Regions from separate parts of the Exiguobacterium sp. s80 genome, predicted to be linked through region 2. Evidence: riboswitches for the same ligand, from Rfam matches in the RefSeq annotation. Region 2 holds a riboswitch; each other region holds the start of a gene.

Region 1 (4,203 bases), 630 kb from region 2:
AGACGGCGTCTGCGCCGAGTTCCATTGCGTAGGCGACATCGGTCGGTGAACCGATTCCTGCGTCGACGATGACCGGGACCGTCATCTGTTCGATGATGAAGCTTAAGGCCAGTGGATTAAGGATTCCTTGTCCGGATCCGATTGGGGACGCGGCAGGCATGATGGCGTGACACCCGAGTTCTTCCAGTCTTCGTGCCAACAACAGATCGTCTGACGTATACGGTAAGACGGTGAATCCTTCTTTTAATAATTCTTCCGATGCCCGCAACGTTTCGATTGGGTCCGGTAACAGCGTTTTATCACAGCCGATGACTTCAACTTTGACCATGTCGCACAGTCCGGACGCGCGGGCAAGTTTTGCCAGCCGAACCGCTTCTTCCGCTGTCTTCGCCCCCGCCGTGTTCGGTAATAAATGATACTGACTCAAATCAAGCGCCTCTAAAAAGTTCGGTTGACTCGCTTCAAAGATATCCATCCGGCGAACGGAAAAGGTCAGGATGTCTGCTCCTGATGCCTCGACTGCTTGCTGCTGTGTCGTCACGTCGGGGTATTTGCCCGTTCCGAGTAATAACCGCGACTGAAATGTCGTTTGACCAATCGTTAACATGATTAACCGCCTCCTACGAAGTGAACGATTTCAAAAGAATCGCCTGTTTGAATGGGTGTGTTTTGGTATGCTGTCCGCTCGACAATCTGTCGATTCTGTTCGATGATGACCATTTTTTCCGTCAAATTGAGATGATGAATCAATCCGTCGATTGTCGAAATCGATCCGTCAAGCGTATACGGTTGACCATTAATGGTGAGTTGCATTCGTGTTCCTCCTCGATTCATGTAATGAAAACGGACGAAGCTCATATTTCGGCGTGATTCCAGTTACCTCGTCTGCCAGGACGGACGCCGTGATCGGGGCGAGTAATATCCCGTGCCGATGATGCCCGGTCGCGACGAATAGGTGCCCGACTCCCGGGACCTGCCCGAGATAAGGCAATCCGTCCGCTGTTTGTGGACGAATCCCGGACCAGATGTCCACGATTTCCGCTTCTCTGATTGCCGGGAACAGTCGCACCGCCGCCTGCAGGAGATGTTCAATCCCGCTGACGCTGACCCCTGTCGTCTCGTCACCGATCCGTTCCGTCGCCCCGATGATGATCCGTCCGTCAAACTTCGGGACGAGGTACACGTCGTCGCTAAACAACGTCTCGGTCAAGACATGCCCCGGAAGCCGGACGGCGAGGCATTCGCCTTTGACCGGTACCGTCGCGATCTCGACACCACTCGTCGCGAGTAACGCTTCTGATCCCCGACCGCTTGCGACCACGACGTTCCCGGCTTCGCGCTTACCGTTACTTGTCGCAACGCCGACGACGGTCGCCCCTGCCCGGAGCAGTCCCGTGACCATTGTCTGTTCTTCAATCACACCTCCGCGGGCTTTAATCGCCTGACGGAGCGAACGCGTCAACTGGACGGGATCGATTTGACCGACTGAAGCGAACCGGATGTCCCCGTCTGCACGGATCAGTCGAAACGGGTTTTCTTTATAGCCACTATCAATGCCGGTCTCATTAAACAGCTCACGGACGAGGTCGGGATAAAGCTGTCGACTCGTTGCTGCCAGTTGATGTAAGGCAGGAATCAGTTCATGATCCGTCGCAAGCATGCCGGCTGCTGCCCGCGTCGCTCCTTCACTGGAACGATTTTGCTCAAGCACGCGTACCGGTTGTCCTCGTTTGAGCAATTCGTAGGCGAGTGTCAAACCGATTACGCCTGCGCCGACGATTAACGTCTCTGTTGCTTTCATTGATCAAGCACCTCGCGATACGACCGGACTGCTTCGACCGGGTTTGCCTGACCGAGAATCCCTGACATCACAGCGATGCCAGCAACGCCGGTCGCAAGGACACCCGCGACCTTCTCCGGCTGAATCCCGCCAATCGCGATGACGGGGACTTTTGAAAACGTGACGATTTGCGCGAGTGCCGCTAGTCCGCGCGGGGCGACGTCCTGTTTTGACGCCGTCGCAAAGACATGACCATACATGACGAAGTCGCTGCCCGTCTCAAGCGCTTCCGTCAAGGAGTGGATTGATCGGCCGATCTGTAGCTCGCTGAATTGACGCCGCACGACAGCGACGGGAATACTGCGTGATGTCAACTGGACACTTGCCTTCGTCACGAGGGCGACATCGAGCCGGTCATGGACGATTAGTTTTTCACGTGGAACACCGGCGCATACTAGCGCCTCGATCAATTGGACGAGTCGGTCCGCCGACCAACCCGGTTCTCGGATATGAATCATGTCGGCATAAGGCACAACAGCCGGCAAGACTTCTAGTAGATGTGTCAGCTCTTTTGTCCCGGTCGTCACAATATGTAACTTCGGACGCATACCTTCTCCTCCTTGCTACACAAAAAGGACCACCCCATGAACATGATGGAGTGGTCCGAAAAATGTCCAGGTAAGACCTGAGACAGGATGATAATCAGAAGCCACTTCCCTCCGCTAGTACGAACTAGATCAGGTTCAAAGGGTCCGGATATTTCCGTCTCAGTCTGCTGCGAGACTCCCCTAGTGTAGAACTATTTAGTGTTGGTTGGTTCATTCGTAGTCTACCATGACCGCTCGCTTGATTTCTAGTCTGACTTGTCAGTTCAGCCAATCCGTGACCGTTTTGACCTGTTCCGTCAATTGTTCACGCGTTGGAATCAGCTTCGTGTCTGCTAAATCATACGTTTGTTTCAGACGTAAGACACGTGTCACTTTCGCGTCGAGGTCAGCCCGTGATAGTGACTTGTCCTTGATCCCCTGCATAATTGCCGCATGAACATCCGTGTAAGCACCGGCTTGCGAGAACATCGCCATGTCGGCACCACGTTCGAGGGCGAGACGCGAAGCTTGGGCGAGACCATATTGTTTCGTGATCGCACCCATTACGAGGTCGTCCGTCACGATGACGCCATCGAACTTCAACTCTTCACGCAACAGTTGTTGCATGACCGGCTCTGATAACGACGACGGATTGTCTGGGTCGAGCGCCGGGAATAAAATGTGTGCGACCATCACCATTTCCGCTCCGGCATCGATTGCCGCTTTGAACGGGACGAGTTCCAGTTGCTCGAGTTGCGCTTTCGTCTTCGTCACGGTCGGTAAGCCGACATGCGAATCGACGGTCGTATCGCCGTGTCCGGGAAAATGTTTGACGACCGGCACGACGTCTTCCGACTTGATTCCCTGCATTAACGGGACACCGAGCCGGGCGACGTCATCCGGCTCAGCACTGAGTGCCCGGTCACCGATGATCGGGTTCGCCGGGTTACTGTTGACATCAAGAACCGGGGCGAAATCCATATTAAATCCATAAAACCGTGACATCGCACCAAGCGCCTGTCCGGTCTTTTGCATCAATGCCGGATCGTTTTTCTGACCGAGCGTCAGACTCGGAGGTAAATGAAACGTTTGATCCGGGACACGACTGACACGTCCTCCTTCTTCATCGAAGCCGAGGAACGCGAGCGCCTCGTCGTCTTGTGCGTCCTTGATTGCTGCCGTCAAGGTTTTCAGCTGGGCGTCTGACGTGATATTGCCTCCGAGTAACAGGACACCGCCTATCGCGTGATCGTTTAACAGACTTCGGTCCGCGTCCGATAACGTCGTCCCACTGATCCCGATATACAGCAATTGATCGACCTTTTCAGCAGTCGAGAGTTTGGCGAGCTGACGTTTGATGTCTTGCTCCGCCTGGTCGGCAGCCGTCGGTTCGTCAGCGACCGGCTGTTGCTGACTCGTCTTCGGTTCCGGTTTCGTCTTCGGTTCTGTTGCTGGTTCACTCGCGCATGCCGTCAAAAAGCAAGCCGTTAAAAGCAGGTAAATCGGTTTCAAAGCGGTTCCTCGTTTCGGACGCCATTGATTGAATAATAGACTTCAATTTCAGCATTCAGTGATTTCGAGACAGAACAGTATTTATCTTTTGATAACGACACGGCCCGGCGGACTTTATCATCCGGTAAGTCGCCTTCGAGACGATAATGAATCGAAATCGTCGTAAAGCGGCGCGGGTGTTCCGTCGCCCGTTCTCCCTCAATGTCCATCTCAAACGAGGTTAACGGTAAACGCATTTTTTCTAAAATGGAGACGATGTCCATTCCCGTACAGCCGGCGACGGCGTGTAACAACAATTCAGTTGGTCGTGGTGCTCCGTTCTCC
Region 2 (4,203 bases):
TCGCCATCGTCAATCAGCGGGGTGTGCCGATGCGCGCCTTAACGTTCACGATGCTGTTCGCGATGTTATCCTTATTGACGGCATTCTTCGCAGAAGATACCGTCTTCATCTGGCTATTATCCATCGCCGGTCTCGGAGCACAAGTCGGTTGGATCTCGATTTCCGCTTCGCAAATCGCTTTCCGACGCCAATTCATCAAGGCAGGACACACGCTTGACGAACTGAAGTTCAAAACACCGTTCTTCCCAGTCTTACCCATCCTCTCATTCTCACTCAATCTGCTCGTCTTAATCAGTTTAGGTTTTCAAGCCGATCAACGCGTCGCCTTATATCTCGGCGTCCCTTTCTTCCTACTGACATGGGCGAGTTACCATCTCTTCGTCAAAGGGAAACATATCGCTGCCAAAAGCGAACAACAGGCAGCCAGTTCGACACTTCACGACAATCGGTAACTTGTTATCGGACCCTGGATACACCGGGTTAATCTCAAACAGGCGGCTAACTAAATAAGCTGCTAAAAAATCAAAGCGCCGATGATTCCGTTTCACATACGGAGTCATCGGCGTTTGCCATACCTATCTTTTTGTTCATGACGTCATGACGTGTACTTGAAGAACGCATGTCCCGATCGCTTCAGCGGGATATGATGGAGTCGCGTCTATCACGTTTTTATTTTTCGTGCGTGCGCAGGACGAGAACTTCCCCTTCGACGACCGTCACTTGCGCAACACCAACCCACTCATTGCTGACCGTCAGCGAACCACCGACCGGAACAGGATGCTCCGTCAAAGGGTATTTGACGCCGCGTAACGTCAAGTTCGACGGGACAAGGGGAATGAATGACAGGTAATGATACCCTTCAGACGCGAGTTCGTACTGACCGGTTTTCCAGTACCGGACATCCTCACGTTTCGTCACGAGTCGTGCTGTCGGGAATTGTTTTAACAAATAGACGTTCTGTAGCGTCATGTCGAGCCGACCACCCGTCGCACCAAAGATGAGTAGTTCAGCACCTGCAGCCTGTTCGGTAGCGTAACGTAACGCTAGTTCTAAGTCCGTTTCATCTTTTTCTGCCGGATGAAGCAATCCACCATCCGGAACGTATCCGAGCGAATCAAAGTCACCAATTGCCACATCAAAATCAAGTCCTTGCTCCACTAATGTCGCAATCCCGCCGTCAACACCGATAATCATCGTCTTGTCTTTCACGAATGGTGCGAGCGTCGGGACGTCTTCTGCCGGTCCTGCCGCAACGATTAAAACTCTCATCTTTAAATACCGCGAGCGGAGTAACGTAAAAGACGTGGTGCTGTCGTAAGCAAAATACCTGCAACGACCCCACATAAAACATACGACGGAGCCATATACGTCGCGTTATAAATGAACGAGTATGGAACGACAGGTCCTTTGGCATACTCTGCAAAAAAGACGATTCCACTGATGACATGACAGATGTAACGTAGACCTGCACCTAACAAGGTCGCAAACAAGACAATCGTCATGAGACGCTTTTTTTGACCTTCTGTTGCTGCTTTTTTGACTTGGCCTGCAAACACTCCACTCAAACCGACGACACCATATGCAAGCGTATAGTCAAGCAGCGGTTGGACGACCGTCAAGACTTGCGGAGCGAACATCAATTGAATCGTTCCGACGAGCGCACCCGTGATGACACCACCAACGACGCCGTGACGAAAGGCCATGACGAAAATCGGTAACATCGCTAAGCTGATGGATCCGCCTTGTGGCATTTTGAACGGAATCAATAAATCAAATACAACACCGAGACTCGCGAAAATCGCAATCTCCATTAACATTTGTAATCGTTTCATACTGTGTTCCTCCTAAAAATAAAATAATGATGACAACAAAAAGGCAGTACGACGGACGCCGTACTGCCTGCGTGCGCCACATCCCTACGTCCGTCTGAACGGAACAGGTTCGAAGGGTTAAAGTCTACTCACTTCTCTCAGCCGCTTGACGCGACACCCCTTGCGGTCAAAATTTAATTGTCTTGGCTCTATTATACGTGAGCCGCGTTTCGAATACTAGTGATGGCTTCTGCATAGTCTGGTGCATTGTAGATTGCAGAACCTGCGACAAGGACGTTTGCCCCATTGTCGATACACAGTTTTGCCGTTTCCGCGTTGACACCACCATCGATTTCAATTTCGAACGTCAAACCGCGCTCTGCTTTGATCATCGCTAATTGCTTCAGCTTCGTCATGACGCTCGGCAAGAAAGCTTGTCCGCCAAATCCTGGATTGACCGTCATCAACAAGACCATGTCGACTTCTTCTAGGACATGTTCAATCGTCGACAGTGACGTGTGTGGATTCAGCACGACGCCGGCCTTTGCTCCAGCCCCTTTAATTTGTTGCAAGACACGATGGACATGATTCGTCGCTTCGACATGGAAGGTGACGATATCCGCTCCTGCCGCTACAAACGCTTCGACGAAGTTTTCTGGTCGATCGATCATTAAATGAACGTCAAGGACCATGTCCGTCTTTTGACGAAGACTACTGAGGACGGGTAGACCAAATGAAATGTTCGGGACGAACTGGCCGTCCATGACGTCGAAATGGATGTAATCTGCTCCTGCCGCCTCGACAGCTTTAACGTCTCGTTCTAGGTTGGCGAAATCTGCTGATAAAATAGATGGTGCGATTTTAATCATTTCAATACCTCCGCGCTCGATTCTTGATTTCCTCTACAAACATACCATAATTCGTATAGCGTGAGGACATGATTTCTTCTGCCTCAACTGATTTTTTGACAGCACAGCCTGGTTCGTTTAAATGCAGGCAACCACGGTATTTGCACGTATCTTGCCGTGCGACGAATTCCGGAAAACACCAACGTAATTCTTCGATTTCCATCTCGTGTGGAAAATCGAGGTTCGAAAACCCAGGCGTATCAGCAATCAAACCCTCTGCAAGCGGAATTAACGTCACATGACGCGTCGTATGTCGTCCGCGTCCGAGCGATTTCGAGATGTGGCTCGTTTCGAGATCGAGCGTCGCATCGAGCGCATTCAACAATGAACTTTTTCCGACTCCCGACTGTCCCGCGAGCACACTTGTTTTTTCCTTGAGTAGCGGGCGGACTTCCTCTACCCCTTCTAGCGTCTCACTCGACGTCTCAATCACCTGATAACCGATTTGTCGGTAACCGGCAATCGCCGTCCGGACTTCTGCTTCTGCTGTTCCTTGCAACAAATCCATCTTCGTCAAGATAATGATAGGTTGAATCTCTTTTGCTTCGATTAAGACTAAAAACCGATCGAGCAAATGGGCTGAAAAGTCCGGTTCTGCTGCTGAGACGACAAGCAACGCTTGATCGATGTTTGCGACCGGTGGACGAACCAGGAAATTTTGCCGTTCCTTCACTTCTAAAATGTATCCAGTTTCGCTTTCGATATGCAATACGACCTCATCTCCTACAACAGGACTGATACCACGTTTTCGGAAGTTTCCCCGAGCGCGCGATCGCACCTCGCCCTGCGTCGTCATGACATCATAAAACCCACCTTGTAGACGAATGATCGTCCCGTCCCGATTTTCTTCGATACGATTTTCTGCCATCCCATGCCCTCCTTCAATTTGCGGTTCGTAGCACACTCATTGTTCTGCTTTCGCTTGTTTATAGGTAATCGTTTTCGAGCGATACACTACATCATCTTTATAAATCGTGATTTTTCCTTCTTCGCCCGGATCAATCGTCACCGGAACATCAAATGTTTCGTCACTGTCAATCGACTCTTCAATCACCGTACGTTTCCCTTTAGCATCATCCGTCTCGATTCGAATGACTTGCCGCGGCGGATCTTCATCCCCTTCACCTACAGCATCGTAGGCTACTTTTTCCGGGAAGGTCGCCGTCACGGTTTGTTCTTCCTCCCCTTTTGAAATAAAGACCGTCACGGAATCGTTCGGCTCGACTTTGACACCCGCTTGCGGAAATTGACGAATGACTTGGTCCAGTTCGACTTCACTCGAAAATTCTTGTTCGAATGTACCATCGAGACCTGTCGCGTCCAAGTACGCTTTTGCTTCAGCACTCGACATGTTCGTCAAATCCTTCAATTCAAATGCTGACGAACCTTCGGATACCGTGATTGTAATCGTCTGTTCTTTTGCAATCACTTCTGTTCCGGCTGAAATCGATTGCCGGATGACATTGCCTTGTTTGATGTCTTCC
Region 3 (4,203 bases), 330 kb from region 2:
TCGTTTTCCTGCACGACGTTTCACCTCCTCGAGTTGCTGATACAAATACGATAACGGACGAGAGAGTTGGTTATGCTCGAGTAACGTCTCGTCTTTAAACAAAGTGTCCGGTGTGCCGTCGAACTGAAGTCGCCCGTCACCAAGGACGAGGACCCGGTCGGCATACTGGTGGACCAGCTCCATGTCATGCGTCACCATGATCAGCGTCGTCCCGTTTAATCGCGCCTGCTCGAACATCTCGATGAGTTGACTTGTCGTCTCGGCATCTTGACCGAACGTCGGTTCATCGAGTAACAGGACGTCTTTTGGTTCTAACAACATCGTTGCGACGCTGAGCCGTCGCTTTTGACCCATGCTCAGGGCGAGGGGCGACTGACGGGCGACATGGGTTAACCGGTAGGATTGCAACGCCGTTTCAATCCGCTCCGGCGTCGGTGCATCCATGCTGATTACGAGCTCGTCTTCGACCGTCTGCTTGAGAAATTGGAGCTCTGGCTGTTGAAAGACGAATCCGACGTGTCGGTAATAGCTCCGACTTTTCCATGTCCGCAGTTCTTTTTCGAACAAGCGGACCGTACCGCCTTGCGCCGGAATCAATTTCGCCAGTGTTTCGAGCAACGTGCTTTTCCCGGCACCGTTCGATCCGACGACCATGATCCATTCTCCGGCGTGTGTTGCAAGCGACAGGTTATCGACAATCACTTGCTTACGCCGGCTAATCGCGGTGCGCGTCAGCGCGAACGTCGTGTCGTGCCGAACCGGAGGACGGATGTTATTCGTTTTTCGTAACCGCCCCGCCTGGGAAGAAGCGGGGGGCACGGTTTCCAGTTCATACGGGTAGAGGAGCGGTGTTGCAATGCCGCGTCGTTCGAGTTCAGCGCGATGCTGACCGAAGACATCAAGCGGCGGACCATCACGTAAAATCGTTCCGCCGTGATCGAAGACGAGCACCCGGTCACTGAACGTCACACAGCGGTCAAGCTGATGTTCAATCAGAACGAGCGTCAACGTCCGGTCGTGATGGAGTTCCTCAATCAGCTGCATCAAAACCCGATGTCCTGCCGGATCGAGTTGCGCCGTCGGTTCGTCAAGCAATAGAATATCCGGCTCAAGGGCTAGGACGCAGGCGAGGGCGAGTCGTTGTTTCATCCCTCCTGACAGTTGCATAATCGGTGTCGTCAGCGGCACATCAAGGCCGACATGTGCCAGTACGGCGTCAACCCGGTCATCCATCTGACTGCGGTCGACTGAGCGATTTTCAAGACTAAAGGCAACTTCCGCTCCGACGGTCTGCATGCAGAACTGGTCGTCCGGATTTTGAAAAAGGATTCCGACCGTCCCATTCGTTTTGCAGTGGCCGCTGACATCGGCTTCAATCGCGTCAGGTAATAAACCGGCGAGAACATGTAAAAACGTCGTTTTCCCACTGCCGCTCGGTCCGACGAGCAACGTCGTTTCCCCTTCGTGTAGCGTCACCGTCACCTTGTGCAGGACGTTGTCATGTTGCCCCGGATAGCGGACAGACAAGTCGTTACAATGAATCATGCTGCATCCGGCTTCCGCCGCTTACGCCCGATCGCATAACCGTTCAACGTCCCTGTCTTGACGAGCGCATCGACGATGACTTTCGCAAGTAATCCACCGAGCAATGCACCGCTGACGAGTTGAAGGGAAAACGTCAACAGAAGTGTCGTCGTCGTATAGTAGGCGAAACCATTGACGACAAGACTATAGACCATACTACCGATTGCGGCGAACATTCCGGATAGAACTAACGTCATTGTGTTGAACTTCCGGTATCCGAAGAGGGCAAAAGCGATTTCGGCACCGATTCCTTGAGCGAAACCAATCAATAAGGCCGATAATCCGAAGTGACTCCCCGTGAATAATTCGACAGCCGCGGCGACGACTTCTGCAATCAGTGCTGCCCCGGGCTTTTGAATGATGTAGGCGACAAGCGGACTCGCGATGACCCAAATCCCGAACATCCAGTTCGATCCGACCGGTCCGAAGATCGCGGAAATCGGTAACCACAATGTCGACCACCCTAAGTAGAGTACCCCGCAAGCAACCGACAACATCATCATGACAATGATTTCTTTCATTTTCCAACTGTTCATGTTCCTATCTCCCTTTGGCACAACCACCAGACAAACAAAAAGACCGCCCTCTATGAAAGAGAGCGGTCGCTGAATCTGCAAACATGCAGAAAAATTGAACGAATTACCGCTCCACTTTCCTACGCTAGTATGAACTAGATCAGGTTCAAAGGGTCCGAAGTGAATCGTCTCAGCCAATGGGCTCCCCTAGTGGATGTGCATATAATGTGTACGCTATTTACTGTACCGACTCTACTGACAGTTGTCAATACAGATAAAAAAACCCTCCGCGAGGGGAGGGTAAGAAAAATTATTCTTTTTCTTCCGTGTGTTCTTCAGTAGAAACCTCTTCTGTCGCTTCAGCTGATTCTTCAGCATCTGCTTCTTCGAGATCCGCTTCAAGTGTCGATTCGACGACGGCAACGACTTGAATGTCACCTTCCGTAACGATACGGTATTCTTTTTCTTCCGGTAAATCCGAAACCGATAGAGAATCACCGAGGTTAAGATTTGTCACATCGACTTCGACGCGTTCCGGTAATTTATCTGGTGTAGCTGCAACTGTTACTTTAAAGAGTGTTTGTGAAAGATATCCACCAAGTTTTGCACCAGCCGCTTCGCCGACGAGGACGATATCTGTTTCGACTTCTGTTTCTTCATCCATTTTAACAGCGATGAATTCAACGTGCTTGATTGTTGGTGTGAAGATATCCATATCGAGTTTATTGATCAGTGTGTTGACTTTTTTACCACCGATTTGAAGTGCAACAAGTGCATTCTCACCATGTTCGCGAACGACTTTGATCAATGCTTTTTCGTCAAAGGCAATCGGTGTACTTTCCACTTTGTAACCATACACAACACCAAGAGCTTTTCCTTCATGACGTAATTGCTTTCTAAGTGAGCGTGGGCGTACTTCGCGTTCTTCTACTTTTAATGTTACTGACATGTTCATTTCCCCCTTGAATTTGGTATAGCCCTCAAAAGGTAATGAAGAAAGGAGTGGAACGAATCGTTCCGGATCAAGACGGTGCATCGAATGCTATTTCAAATTGATTTCATAAAAATGAAGATCGAAGTGAGTGGTTAGCATTTCTCTCCCAGGTCATTACGCTGATATTGAGAAACATGTGGTTGTAAAAGCAACTCGCTGATGCGGTGCTATGATAGTTATACCCCCGTAACATTAAAAGCTAAACATCAACCGGCGAAAAAACGATAGCCAGAAACCTGTTCTCCCTAGAGCAGCAACGGTTTACATCCTATTAAGAAATCGGTGCCTTTCCTCTTATTCAAGCAATTGAACCATCTCATCGACCGATAACGCAAGTGACGCCGGTTGTTCAAGTATGTCCGTCACGAGTGTCGCTTTCCGTTCCTGCAGCTCGATGATTTTTTCTTCGATCGTGCCTTTCGTGATTAATTTAATGACTTCGACCGTCTGTGTTTGTCCCATCCGGTGTGCCCGGTCAGCCGCTTGCTGTTCGACAGCCGGATTCCACCAACTGTCATATAAGATGACAGTATCCGCCGTCGCCAGGTTCAGTCCGGTGCCGCCCGCCTTCAGTGAAATCAAAAACAGATCGACTTCGCCTGCATTAAAACGGTCGCAGCGTTCGAGACGCTCCGCAATCGGTGTATCCCCGCGCAGTTCGAAATGAGGGAGGTGCAACTCATGCAGGTCGTCCCGAATCAAATCGAGCATTTTTGTAAACTGTGAAAAAATTAAGATCCGTTTGCCTGCTGCCCGTTTTTCTTGAATCAAGGCGAGCAACCGGTCCCGTTTCGCCGACCGACCACGGTAGTTTTCGACGAACAACCGGGGATCGCAACAGATTTGCCGGAGCCGGGTCAATCCGGCGAGTAACTTCATCCGTTCTTCCGGTTTTGACTGATCGAGATGCTGTAACGTCTCGAGCTGTAACTTTGCCAAGTGGGCGGCATAGAGTTTTTTCTGTGCCGCCGTCAGTTCCGTGTACTGATGGACGACTTGTTTCGCCGGCAACTGTTGCAAAACATCTTTTTTCGTCCGGCGCAGCAAAAACGGTTCGACGAATTGTTGAACGTCCCGTGCTGACCAGTCGAGAAACCGTTGCCGGTCCGG

What was found. Region 2 has a riboswitch for thiamine pyrophosphate ahead of thiT (energy-coupled thiamine transporter ThiT). Riboswitches for the same ligand answer to the same signal wherever they lie in the genome.
Region 1: another riboswitch for thiamine pyrophosphate. It lies ahead of KNP94_RS02715 (thiamine phosphate synthase); the one in region 2 lies ahead of thiT (energy-coupled thiamine transporter ThiT).
Region 3: another riboswitch for thiamine pyrophosphate. It lies ahead of KNP94_RS04475 (ECF transporter S component); the one in region 2 lies ahead of thiT (energy-coupled thiamine transporter ThiT).

Annotation. Positions count from the first base shown of each region.
Region 1 is NZ_JACSMP010000001.1:533,041-537,243, reverse strand. It holds gene KNP94_RS02730 (thiazole synthase) at 1-607, opposite strand, end outside; gene thiS (sulfur carrier protein ThiS) at 610-813, opposite strand; gene KNP94_RS02720 (NAD(P)/FAD-dependent oxidoreductase) at 797-1,801, opposite strand; gene KNP94_RS02715 (thiamine phosphate synthase) at 1,798-2,388, opposite strand; TPP riboswitch at 2,478-2,580, opposite strand; gene nagZ (beta-N-acetylhexosaminidase) at 2,647-3,879, opposite strand; gene KNP94_RS02705 (OsmC family protein) at 3,876-4,203, opposite strand, start outside.
Region 2 is NZ_JACSMP010000001.1:1,159,494-1,163,696, forward strand. It holds gene KNP94_RS06150 (amino acid permease) at 1-452, shown strand, start outside; gene KNP94_RS06155 (thiamine diphosphokinase) at 670-1,269, opposite strand; gene thiT (energy-coupled thiamine transporter ThiT) at 1,272-1,832, opposite strand; TPP riboswitch at 1,897-2,003, opposite strand; gene rpe (ribulose-phosphate 3-epimerase) at 2,024-2,680, opposite strand; gene rsgA (ribosome small subunit-dependent GTPase A) at 2,682-3,587, opposite strand; gene pknB (Stk1 family PASTA domain-containing Ser/Thr kinase) at 3,624-4,203, opposite strand, start outside.
Region 3 is NZ_JACSMP010000001.1:830,509-834,711, forward strand. It holds gene KNP94_RS04465 (energy-coupling factor transporter transmembrane component T family protein) at 1-14, opposite strand, end outside; gene KNP94_RS04470 (ABC transporter ATP-binding protein) at 1-1,545, opposite strand, end outside; gene KNP94_RS04475 (ECF transporter S component) at 1,542-2,120, opposite strand; TPP riboswitch at 2,220-2,318, opposite strand; gene KNP94_RS04480 (50S ribosomal protein L25/general stress protein Ctc) at 2,410-3,048, opposite strand; gene KNP94_RS04485 (DEAD/DEAH box helicase) at 3,388-4,203, opposite strand, start outside.